DNA from 3 places in the Leisingera sp. UBA4491 genome. Region 1 is predicted to be linked to each of the others. Evidence: riboswitches for the same ligand, from Rfam matches in the RefSeq annotation. Region 1 holds a riboswitch; each other region holds the start of a gene.
What was found. A riboswitch is a leader RNA that binds a small molecule or an ion and turns the genes downstream of it on or off. The one in region 1 is predicted to bind cobalamin.
Positions count from the first base shown of each region.

Region 2: it holds a riboswitch for cobalamin, as region 1 does, so the genes downstream of both, B2P87_RS08090 (hypothetical protein) here and B2P87_RS18945 (CbtB domain-containing protein) in region 1, are expected to answer to the same signal.
Region 3: it holds a riboswitch for cobalamin, as region 1 does, so the genes downstream of both, B2P87_RS09950 (aromatic ring-hydroxylating oxygenase subunit alpha) here and B2P87_RS18945 (CbtB domain-containing protein) in region 1, are expected to answer to the same signal.

Region 1 is NZ_DGNN01000030.1:26,819-30,336, forward strand. Features, by position in the region: gene cobA (uroporphyrinogen-III C-methyltransferase) at 1-618, shown strand, start outside; gene B2P87_RS18940 (DUF1636 family protein) at 615-950, shown strand; cobalamin riboswitch at 1,086-1,297, shown strand; gene B2P87_RS18945 (CbtB domain-containing protein) at 1,332-1,502, shown strand; gene B2P87_RS18950 (CbtA family protein) at 1,507-2,205, shown strand; gene B2P87_RS18955 (hypothetical protein) at 2,271-2,774, shown strand; gene cobF (precorrin-6A synthase (deacetylating)) at 2,848-3,518, shown strand, end outside.
Region 2 is NZ_DGNN01000016.1:52,981-56,498, reverse strand. Features, by position in the region: gene B2P87_RS08100 (serine aminopeptidase domain-containing protein) at 1-78, opposite strand, end outside; gene B2P87_RS08095 (TetR/AcrR family transcriptional regulator) at 149-757, shown strand; cobalamin riboswitch at 776-998, shown strand; gene B2P87_RS08090 (hypothetical protein) at 1,106-1,510, shown strand; gene B2P87_RS08085 (protein-tyrosine phosphatase family protein) at 1,641-2,183, opposite strand; gene B2P87_RS08080 (DNA polymerase III subunit gamma/tau) at 2,377-3,518, shown strand, end outside.
Region 3 is NZ_DGNN01000017.1:150,248-153,765, forward strand. Features, by position in the region: gene B2P87_RS09950 (aromatic ring-hydroxylating oxygenase subunit alpha) at 1-1,227, opposite strand, end outside; cobalamin riboswitch at 1,335-1,533, opposite strand; gene B2P87_RS09955 (dihydrofolate reductase family protein) at 1,805-2,341, shown strand; gene B2P87_RS09960 (TetR/AcrR family transcriptional regulator) at 2,357-2,896, shown strand; gene B2P87_RS09965 (DUF1523 family protein) at 2,968-3,518, opposite strand, start outside.

The DNA.
Region 1 (3,518 bases):
GGGCCGATCCTGAGCCATGCCCGCGCCGACGCCGATCTGGTGGGCGTCGGCAAGCGGGCCGGCCGCCCCTCGCCCAAGCAGGACCATGTGAGCCAGCTTTTGGTCGATTACGCCCAGAGCGGCCTTAACGTGGTGCGGCTGAAATCCGGCGATTCCGGTGTCTTCGGACGGCTGGAGGAAGAGATCACCGCCCTGCGTGCGGCCGGCATCGGGTTCGAGATCGTGCCGGGCGTTACCGCGGCCTCGGCGGCGGCGGCGGCGGCGAACATTCCGCTGACCCGGCGGCTGACCGCGCGGCGGCTTCAGTTCATCACCGGCCATGACGTGACCGGCGGGCTGCCCGATGACCTCAACATGGCGGCGCTGGCCGACCCGCACGCCACCACCGTGGTTTACATGGGCAAAAGCACCTTTGCCGCGCTGGCGGAGAAGCTGATGGAGGCGGGACTGCCCGCGGACACCCACGCGCTGGTGGCGCTGGGGGTCTCCACGCCGGAGCAGAAACTGTTTTGCCACAATGTAGGCGAACTGCCCGCGGTGCTGCGCGCGATGGAGACCAAGGCGCCGGTGCTGATCCTCTACGGGCCGCTGGCCGACCAGGAACTGCCCGGCGCATGAGCCTGCCCACCCTCACCCTGTGCCGCACTTGCCGCGACGCGGACCCTGCCCTGTTCGGGCAGCTCGCCGCGGCGCTGGAAGCGGCCGGGGTGAAGGTGCGGCTGCAGCAGGCGGACTGCATGTCCGGCTGCCAAAGGCCGCAGACTCTGGCGGTGCGGCAATGCGGCAAGACCGCCTATCTGTTCGGGGAAATCACCGCCGGGGATCTGCCGGACATCCTCACCTTCCTGCGGATGTACGGCGACAGTCTGGATGGCAATTTTGCCGATGCCCGGCCGCTGGGCCAGCTGCGCTTCAAGGCGATTGCCCGCATCCCGGCTGATCTCGGCTGATCCGCCCGCGGCGGGCAGCGGCACATTCTTTTCCCGCGCCCTGGTGCGCCTTCCCTCAACCAGGAATCCTGTGCCCCGTGACGCGGAAGCACTCCGGATTGGCGGTTTCGTCCTTGACCAGACTCAGCCGCGCGGGGCATTACCAACGGATACGGTGTCTGATGGTGCCTAAGCACTGGGACTGAAACGGGAATGAGGACGGTGGACCAAATCGCGGCACCGAAGCCTCAACCGCCCCCGCGACTGTGAGCGGCGAGCGGCCTGCCATTACCACTGGCGCAAGCCGGGAAGGAGGCAGGCAGCAGCGACCCGCGAGTCAGGAGACCGGCCGTATGGGAACGCAACTTATACCGTCGGGTGTGACGGTGAGGAGGACAAGAAATGACGACCAAGACGCTTAAGGCTTCTGCCGCTGGCACCAGTGTAATTCCGGCTCTGTTTGCCGTGGTTCTGGGGCTGGGGATCATCACGCTGACCGGCCATGTTCAGGCATCCGCCCTGCATGACGCCGCGCATGACGTGCGCCACGCAACCGGCTTCCCCTGCCACTAAGGCCATGTTCAGTCGCATTCTGACCAGCGGCCTGTTCGCTGGTGCTGCAGCAGGGCTGATTACCGCCCTGCTGCAGCTGTATTTCGTGCAGCCCGTGCTGCTCCACGCCGAACTCTATGAGGGCGGCGAGCTGGTGCATTTCGGCGCTGACCCCGTAACCGCGCATCCCGACCTGCCCGGCCTGTTCGCCGAGCCTGTGCGCGATGGCCTCAGCATCGTCTTCACCATGCTGACCTACACCGGTTATGCGCTGGTGATGGCGGCGCTGATGTCCGTGGCCGAGCGCCAGGGCCATGAGATCAGCGCGCGCACCGGCCTCTTGTGGGGTCTCGCGGGCTTCATCACCTTCCACTTTGCGCCCGGCCTGTCGCTGGCGCCGGAAGTGCCGGGTGTCGCTGCCGCTGACGTCGGTGCGCGCCAGATCTGGTGGACGATCACCGTCGCCGCCGCCGGCGTGGCCATGTGGCTGATCGCCTTCGGCGGAAACCTGGTGAGCTACCTGATCGCGGCCCTCTTGCTGATGGCCCCGCATATCATCGGCGCGCCCGAGCCCGAGAGCTTCTCCGGCCCGGTTCCGACCGAGATCGGCGCACTGTTTGCCGCCCGCGCCTTTGGCGTCGGCATGGCCGCCTGGGTGCTGCTGGGAAGCTTTGCCGGATACTTCTGGCAGGCAGAAGGCAAACGCGCAGAAGCTGCCGCCTGATCCTAGCCTGACATGATCCCCGCCGGTCCCAACCGGCGGGGACTTTCATTTCCAAGGATTCCGATATGTCCCGCTCTCTCGCTCTTTTCGCCATCGGCCTGGTGTTCGGCGGCGGCGCCGGTTTTGTGATCGCCGCCGGCAATGGCGTGACCTTTGACGGCCATGACCACGGCGACCCGGCGCACCACGGCGGCACTTCTGCCGGAATGGCGGCGCATGACCATTCCCAATCGGTCAGCCTGCCCGCAGGCCCGGATGCCCCCAGCGTTGCCATCCAGCTGCACAAGGACCCGATGACCGGCTGGAACCTGCAGGTGATCCCGCAGAACTTCCGCTTTGCGCCCGAGAACGCCTCCGCCGCGGACGCGGACGGCGAAGGCCATGCGCATGTCTATGTGAACGGCGAAAAACTCGCCCGGCTTTATGCCGGCTGGATGCATCTGCCCGCCCTGCCCGGCGGAGCCGAGGTCACGGTCTCGCTCAACACCAACAGCCACAGCCAGCTGGTGGTCGACGGCCAGCCGGTGGCGGCCACGCTGACCGTGCCGGCAGGCGGCGAAGGCTCCTGACCGCCATTCCAGGCTTGCAACACCAACGGCGCGGCTCCATAGGGGGCCGTGTTTTCACGTGAAAGGCCCCGTCATGATTGAGCTTTCCCTGATTGGCATCGGCACCGGCAACCCGCAGCACATCACGCTGCAGGCGATTGAGGCGCTGAACGCGCAGGATCTGATCCTGATCCCCAACAAGGGCGCGGGCAAGGACGACCTGGCCGGGCTCAGGCGCGAGATCTGCAACCGCGCGATCAAGGGCGATGGCCCCAAGATCGTGGAGTTTGTCCTGCCGGTGCGCGACGAGGCCACCAAAAGCTACCGCAAGCGGGTGGACGACTGGCACGACGCCATCGCACAGATCTGGTGGCAGACCATCACCGCCAACCTGCCCGACGGCGGCAAGGCCGGGTTTCTGGTCTGGGGCGATCCGTCGCTATACGACAGCACCATGCGGATTGCCGAGCGGCTGAAGAAGCTGGCAGAGATCAAGCTGACGGTGATCCCGGGCATCACCTCGATCCAGGCGCTGACCGCGGCGCATGCCATCCCGGTCAATGAGATCGGCGCGCCCTTCACCATCACGACAGGCCGCCAGCTGCGCGAAAACGGCTGGCCGGACAGCGCGGATACGCTGGTGATCATGCTGGACGGCGAGTGTTCCTTTCAGGCCATTGGCCCGCAGGGGGTAGAGATCTTCTGGACCGCCTATGCCGGGATGGAGAACCAGATTTCCGTCGCCGGGCCGCTGGCGGAGGTCTC
Region 2 (3,518 bases), on a different contig from region 1:
CAGCACGGCCTCCCCGGACGCAAAGCGCAGCGCTTCCTCCCGGATACCGGCGGTATGTTCTGCGTGTCTGTCCAGCATGGCAGCCTCCTAGACCAATTGGTCCACTTCCTGACTGGACCAATTGGTCTAATGCTGTCAAGCTGCCGCCATGACTGACGTGACGACAGCCAGCCCGCCTGCCAGCAGCCAGGCTCCGGCCCCGACCCGGGACCGGCTGATCCGCGCTGCGGCCGAACTGTTCCGCAACAAGGGCTACAACGGCACCGGGCTGGCGGAGCTTCTGGCCGCAGCCGGGGCGCCCAAGGGCTCGCTCTACCACCATTTCCCCAACGGCAAATCCGACCTTGCGCTGGCGGCGTCCACCTGGGCCTCGGACCAAATGCTGGCACTGATCGACGCCGCCTTCGCCCCGGCGCCCAGCTTTCGGGCCGGGGCCAAGACGGTCTGCTACAAACTGGCAAAACTCTTTGACAAGCAAGGCAAGTGGAGCGGATGCCCGGTCTCTGCAACCCTGTTCGCCGGGCCGGAGAACAACGCCTTCCGCCAGCACGCCGCGGATCTGTTCGAAAGCTGGATCGCCGCCACCGCCCGCCACGCCCAGCGCCTGGGCCTGCCGCAGGAGGAGGCGCGCGCAGCGGCGGAGAATTTCTATATTCTGCTGCAGGGCGGCTGGCAGCTGGCGCGGGTGCGGCGCGACTCGGATGTGATCCGTGCCCTGCACACCCAGATGCAAATGCCGCCGCAGAAAACCGATTGACGACTCACGGAACCAACCGCTACCGCTTGTGGTGATGGTTCCCGTGCCACAGAATCTTGTGTCCGGGATGAAAAGGGAACACGGTGCGGCCCCGCCCCAGGCAAGGCCAATTCCGCGACTGCCCCCGCAACTGTAAGCGGCGAGCGACCCCGATAGAGCCACTGGCCCGTAAAGAGGCCGGGAAGGATCGGGACAGCGACGACCCGCAAGTCAGGAGACCTGCCATCGAATGTGAAACTCGAACCCGGGCGGGGTGTCCGGACAGGGTCTGATGGCACCGCGGGACTCCCGCTTTCTCATCCGGTCTCTTGTCTTCTGCCCCCCGCACCACGCGCGGAGGGCGCAAATATGATGTGGACGGACACAACGCATTTCTATGCGGCAACGGATTGCAAGTATCTGGGGCGCCCCTGCCCCGCCGCAGAGCGGATGATCGGCAAGCTGGCCGAGGCGATGACCAAGGCCAAGCCCCTGACCCAGGAGGATTTCGAGATCACCGGCACCACTGCGCTGGACGGCTGCCCGCGCAATTGCCCGGCGCAGTTCGTGGCCAGCCACGACCGGATCCGCCTGTTCTGCGGCGTTGGCGAGGACGTCCCGCGCGAGGGCCTCGACCGTTTTGCCGATGCCATCCTCAACCGCGACGGCACCGGCTTTGCGGCGTCAAAACTGGACGCCCGCCCCTGCGCGCTGATGGAAGCGCTGCCGAAAACCGCGGAGGCGCGGCAGGCTGAGCAGATGATGGCGTTTTGAGCACAAAATTATCTATGCTCTAAGGGCTGCGCCCAAGCCTGTGAGGGGGCGAATGCGCCCTCCCTTGCGGAAGCCCGGTTGCAGCCCGGCCTATCGGCCGGGCGAAAGTCAATTTGGATGACCCTGCGATCTAACCTGCCACCTGCCCCGCGCAGGCCCAATCCAGCTGCGCCTCGGTCTCCACCGCACAGGGCCTGACCGCCCGCAGCCGCGTTAGCGCCAGCGCTGGATCCTCGCCGCATTCGATCATCAGCCGCAGCACCGCCATGCCGGACCGCCCGCAGCCGCCCCGGCAATGCACCAGCACCCGGCCGCCGCCCGCCAGCGCCTGCCGCGCCGACTGGCTGGCCGCAGGCCATTTCGCCGCCACCGCCGGCGGCGGCACCTGGAAATCCGGCACCGGCAGATGCACCCAGCGGCAGGCCATGCTCTGGATATCCACCCCCAGCCGTGGCGCACCGGCGGCCACGTGCTCGGCCTCGGTGGTCATTGAAAACACCAGCCCCGGCTTCCATTGATAGATCTGGATCAGGTCGCCCCGGTAATCGCCCTCCGCGCCGGGAAGCCGGCACAGCGCCAGAATACCGCCGCCCGCAGACAGCGCGTGGATGGTCAGCCCGACCGGCGCCGCCGTGTCCGGCGCTGCTGGTTCAGAGGTTTCTTCAGATCGCATACCGCCTCCTTAGCCGCTGCGCTCCTGCTGTCCCCCGCGTTGCCCCGCCCCAGCAGCCTAGCCGTTAACCGCGCAATGCCAAAGCCCTTTTGCGGCCCTGGATTGCGCCCTTCTGCGGTGGACGAACGGGCTGCGGTTCAATACCCTGCGCGCAACGCGGGGCGCCCGCAATCCGAATCCGGCACGAGAGATCATGAACGACATCCCCAGCGGCACCACCGGCGGCACCGGCCAATCCCAGTATCAGGTTCTGGCCCGCAAGTACCGGCCCGAGACCTTTGCCGATCTGGTGGGCCAGGACGCCATGGTGCGGACGCTGAAAAACGCCTTCGCCGCCGACCGCATCGCCCAGGCCTTCATCATGACCGGCATCCGCGGCACCGGCAAAACCACCACCGCGCGGATCATCGCCAAGGGCATGAACTGCGTCGGCGAGGACGGCCAGGGCGGCCCCACCACCGATCCTTGCGGCAAATGCGAGCACTGCACGGCGATCATGGAAGGCCGCCATGTGGACGTGATGGAGATGGACGCCGCCAGCCGCACCGGCGTCAACGACATCCGCGAGATCATCGACTCGGTGCAGTACCGCGCCGCCTCCGCCCGCTACAAGATCTACATCATCGACGAGGTCCACATGCTGTCGACCAGCGCATTTAACGCGCTGCTGAAGACGCTGGAGGAGCCGCCTGCGCATGTGAAGTTCATCTTCGCCACAACCGAAATCCGCAAGGTGCCGGTGACAGTGCTGTCCCGCTGCCAGCGCTTCGACCTGCGCCGGATCGAGCCGGAGGTGATGATTGCCCTCTTGCGCAAGATCGCAACGGCTGAGGGCGCCCAGATTGCCGACGACGCGCTGGCGCTCATCACCCGCGCCGCCGAGGGCTCTGCCCGCGATGCGACCTCGCTGTTGGATCAGGCGATTTCCCACGGCGCCGGCGAGACCACCGCCGATCAGGTCCGCGCCATGCTGGGCCTGGCCGACCGCGGCCGGGTGCTGGACCTGATGGACATGATCCTGCGTGGCGATGCGGCGGCGGCGCTGACCGAACTCAGCGCGCAATACGCCGAGGGCGCCGACCCGCTGGCGGTGCTGCGCGATCTGGCGGAGATCACCCATTGGGTGTCGGTCGTCAAAATCACCCCCGATGCGGCAGAAGACCCCACCGTCAGCCCGGATGAGCGTGCCCGCGGGCAGGCGATGGCCGGCGCGCTGCCGATGCGCGTCCTCACCCGCATGTGGCAAATGCTGCTGAAAGCGCTGGAGGAAGTCGCCGCCGCCCCGAACGCGATGATGGCGGCGGAAATGGCGGTGATCCGCATCACCCATGTGGC
Region 3 (3,518 bases), on a different contig from region 1:
CGCGATCAAGTTGCGGCCGGTCAGCGCACGGGTCAGGTGCTCGGCATACCAGTTGGAGAACTGGATCACACCGCTTTCCTGCACCTCCGAATAGGGGCCGGGCTCATAAGCGGGCGAGTTGATGCCGCGCTGGTTGTCCTCCACCACGATGCGGTCCTCGTCGTTGGTGGCAACCCACACTTCGGTCAGCCGCTTCAGGTCATAGTCCTGGCCTTCGACGGCATCCTTGTGCACCAGCCATTTGGTGGTGACTTCGGTCTCGGTCGGGCTGATCGGGGTGACGCGGAACACGATGGAATGATCCGGCAGGAAGTGGTTCCAGGTGGTAGGATAGTGGAATTCCAGGAGCGTCCCCGCATCGGCAAACGGCACCCGGCCCAGCTTCTTGGCCACAGCCGCCTTGCCGTCCATGGTATAGCTCTCGGCGCCCTCGTTCAGCGGCATCCGCGCTACCCGGTATTGGCCGCGCGCGTCGATCTGGAACTGGGCCGGAATACCCGCCGCCTCGATCCGGTCGAAATGCTTCTGAAGGTGCGGCGGGGTCTCGCCGCCCTCAACACCGGTCACCGAGGGATCTTCGGGGAAGGTCCGGCACAGCGACGGGTGGTTGCCGCCGCAGTGATAGCACTCGCGGTTGTTCTCCCAGACCAGCTTCCAGTTGCCGTTCTCGATGATCGAGCTTTCATAGGCAACCTTGGCGTTGGCCAGGTCATGCGGCTCCAGATAGGGACGCGCTACAGCGGCGAAAGCATCGAAGTCCGGCGCCTCATCCGCCAGGCAGATGTAGATCAGGCCCGCCAGGTCGCGGCAATGCACCGGCTTCAGCCCGTGCTTGGACGCGTCGAAATCCGGCCCCATGTCGCGCGCCCACAAGAGCGAACCGTCCAGTTCATAGGTCCACTGGTGGTAGGGGCAGACCAGCTTGGGCGAATTGCCCTTCTTGGCCTTGCACACAACCGAGCCGCGGTGGCGGCAGGCGTTGTGGAAGGCCCGCACCTCGCCATCGGTGCCGCGCACGATGATGACATTGTAGGCGCCGACTTGATGGGTCACGAAATTGCCGGCCTTGGGGATCTCGCAGGCGGGAATGGCAAACAGCCACTCGCGGTAGAAGATCTGGCGCATGTCCAGATCCAGCACGCCCGGATCGGTATAGAATGCCTGCTCCAGGGAATAGTTTTTCTGACGGGCCACCAGTCTGGCCAGGATCTCGCTGTCGTGAAGCATCTGCTTCTCTCCTTTGCCGCATCCCCGCGGCAGGTTGGCTTGGCTGCAGGCATGAGGAGAGAGATCACAGGCCACGCGCCCGCAACCGCCCCGCCGCCGCCCGCGGTTGACGTTTTCGTGGCAAGGCTGGTTTCCGGACTGTCCCGGGGCCATTCGGCGGCGGGGCCTGGCACCTTCCCGAAGCGCATGCTTCAGTGGTCTTTGCCATGCCTTGCCCGGGGTCACCGTTGCGGGGGCAGTGCCGGAGTTTCACCAGCTTCCCAATTCTCCGCCCCAGGGGGCGGCACCTTGCTGAGGCGCAAATTGCCCTAAACGCGGCCGTTGCGCGGAGACAAATCCGACCCGCCGAAACCGGAAAAAGACATGCATGTTTGCCGTGCCCGGCGGGACAGGAATGTATAGAAACTCAAACCGGCACTCGCCAGCCCGTTTGCGGCAAGCGCTTATCTTTCATGCGGTTAGGCGCTGCCTGCCGCACCGAGCCGATTCGCAGCCAGCATTCCCGGTACCGGCCTCTTGGAAAGCGGGATGCATTAAACTATATATCGTATAGTTTAATGAAACACAGGAGCAGCCGATGACCACCGGCCACGTCTTTATCGCCACCAGCCTCGACGGTTTCGTGGCCCGCAAGGACCATTCTCTGGACTGGCTGTCCAAGCAGCCCGCCGCCGAAGACTGCGATGGCGGATTTGCCGCGTTCATGGACGGCGTCGACGGGCTGGTCATGGGAACAGGATCCTTCCGCACCCTCCTCGGCTTCGGCCAATGGCCCTACAGCAAACCGGTTGTGGTCCTCAGCAGCAGCCTGACCGGGCAGGACATTCCCGAGGAGCTGAAGGACAAGGTGCGTCTCAGCACCGCCGCGCCCGCAGACCTCATGCAGGACCTGCAAGAAGAAGGCTGGACCCGCGCCTATATCGACGGCGGCCGGCTGGTGCAGTCCTTCCTGCGCCAGGGGCTGATCGCCGATCTGACCATCACAACGATCCCGATCCTGATCGGCAGCGGCATCCCCCTGTTTGGCAGCTTGGACCGCGACATCGACCTCAAGGTGGCAAGCTCCCGGATCCTGCCCGCCGGCATGGTGCAGACCACGTTCCGGGTGATCTGACCGATGCCCCCGCGGATGGGACGCCCGCCCAAGGGCAGCCGGACCCTCAGCAAGGACGATGTGCTGAGGCAGGCCCTGCAGCTGCTCGACACGGGCGGCAGCAAGGCCCTGACCTTCAAGGCGCTGGCCGAGGCGCTTGGCGTCACCCCGATGGCCGTTGCCCATCACGCCGGCACAAGGGACGAGATGATCGCCAGCCTCGTCGCAACTGCGTTTGAAGGGTCAGACACCCCGTCAATGGCAGCAACGCCCAAGCTGCGGTTGCGGGACCTGATGACCCGCTATTGCGCCCAGGTGACCCGGCACCCGGAACTCGCGAAATGCATCCTGGAAAACCCGTCCCTGATCGGCCCCTCCCTGACCGGATTGACGCAGCTTATCGAGGCAGAAATCGCCGCCGCAGGCGTGACCGGAGCGGACGCCCGCACCCTGCTTTGCCTCATCGTGGATTACACGCACGGTTTCGCCTTTGCAGCCGCCGCGGCACCGGGAGCGGCGCTGAAGATTGACGATTTCACCCCCGCACTGGACTGGGTGCTCGACCGTATCGAATGAAAATACGCGGGCCAATCATGGCCCGCGCATCCGCTTTCGCCTTGCAGAGCCGCCCGAACGGCGGCCCGTCTTCACTTCGATTTCCAGCTGTCCAGCCAGCGGCGGAAGCGGCCCTGCCGTTCCGCAATCGCATCGCCCGCGGCATAGAGGCTGTCCTCTGCGCTTTCAATCATCGGGTCGATCCGCGCCCGGCGGAACCGGCGCCAGCGCACATAGATGGCCCACAGGATGGCGGCCAGCAGCACCAGGAAGATGATGCTGAACCAATTGGTCGGCTTGTCCTCCGGCCCTGCCACCGGTTTGATCGACACCGCATTCGGGAAGATCGACAGGAACTCGTTGCGCCAGCCGTAATGCATCACCGCCACCCACTCCGGGTTGGCCTTGGTCGAGATGCTGTCATTGGCGTCGGTGTACAGATTGGCTGTGTCGAACTTGAAATAGGGTGGCCAGCTCCAGCCGGTGTCCTCATTGCGGTAGACGATGGCGCGGCCGCTGGGGCGCACGCCCTGGATGAATTGCACATCGCGGTTGATCAGCTGCGCCGACTGGTCGTCGGGCTTGGACCAGAACAGGCGGGTCCAGTCGTTCAGCTCCTGCCGCTCCTCGTAAGTGTTGACGA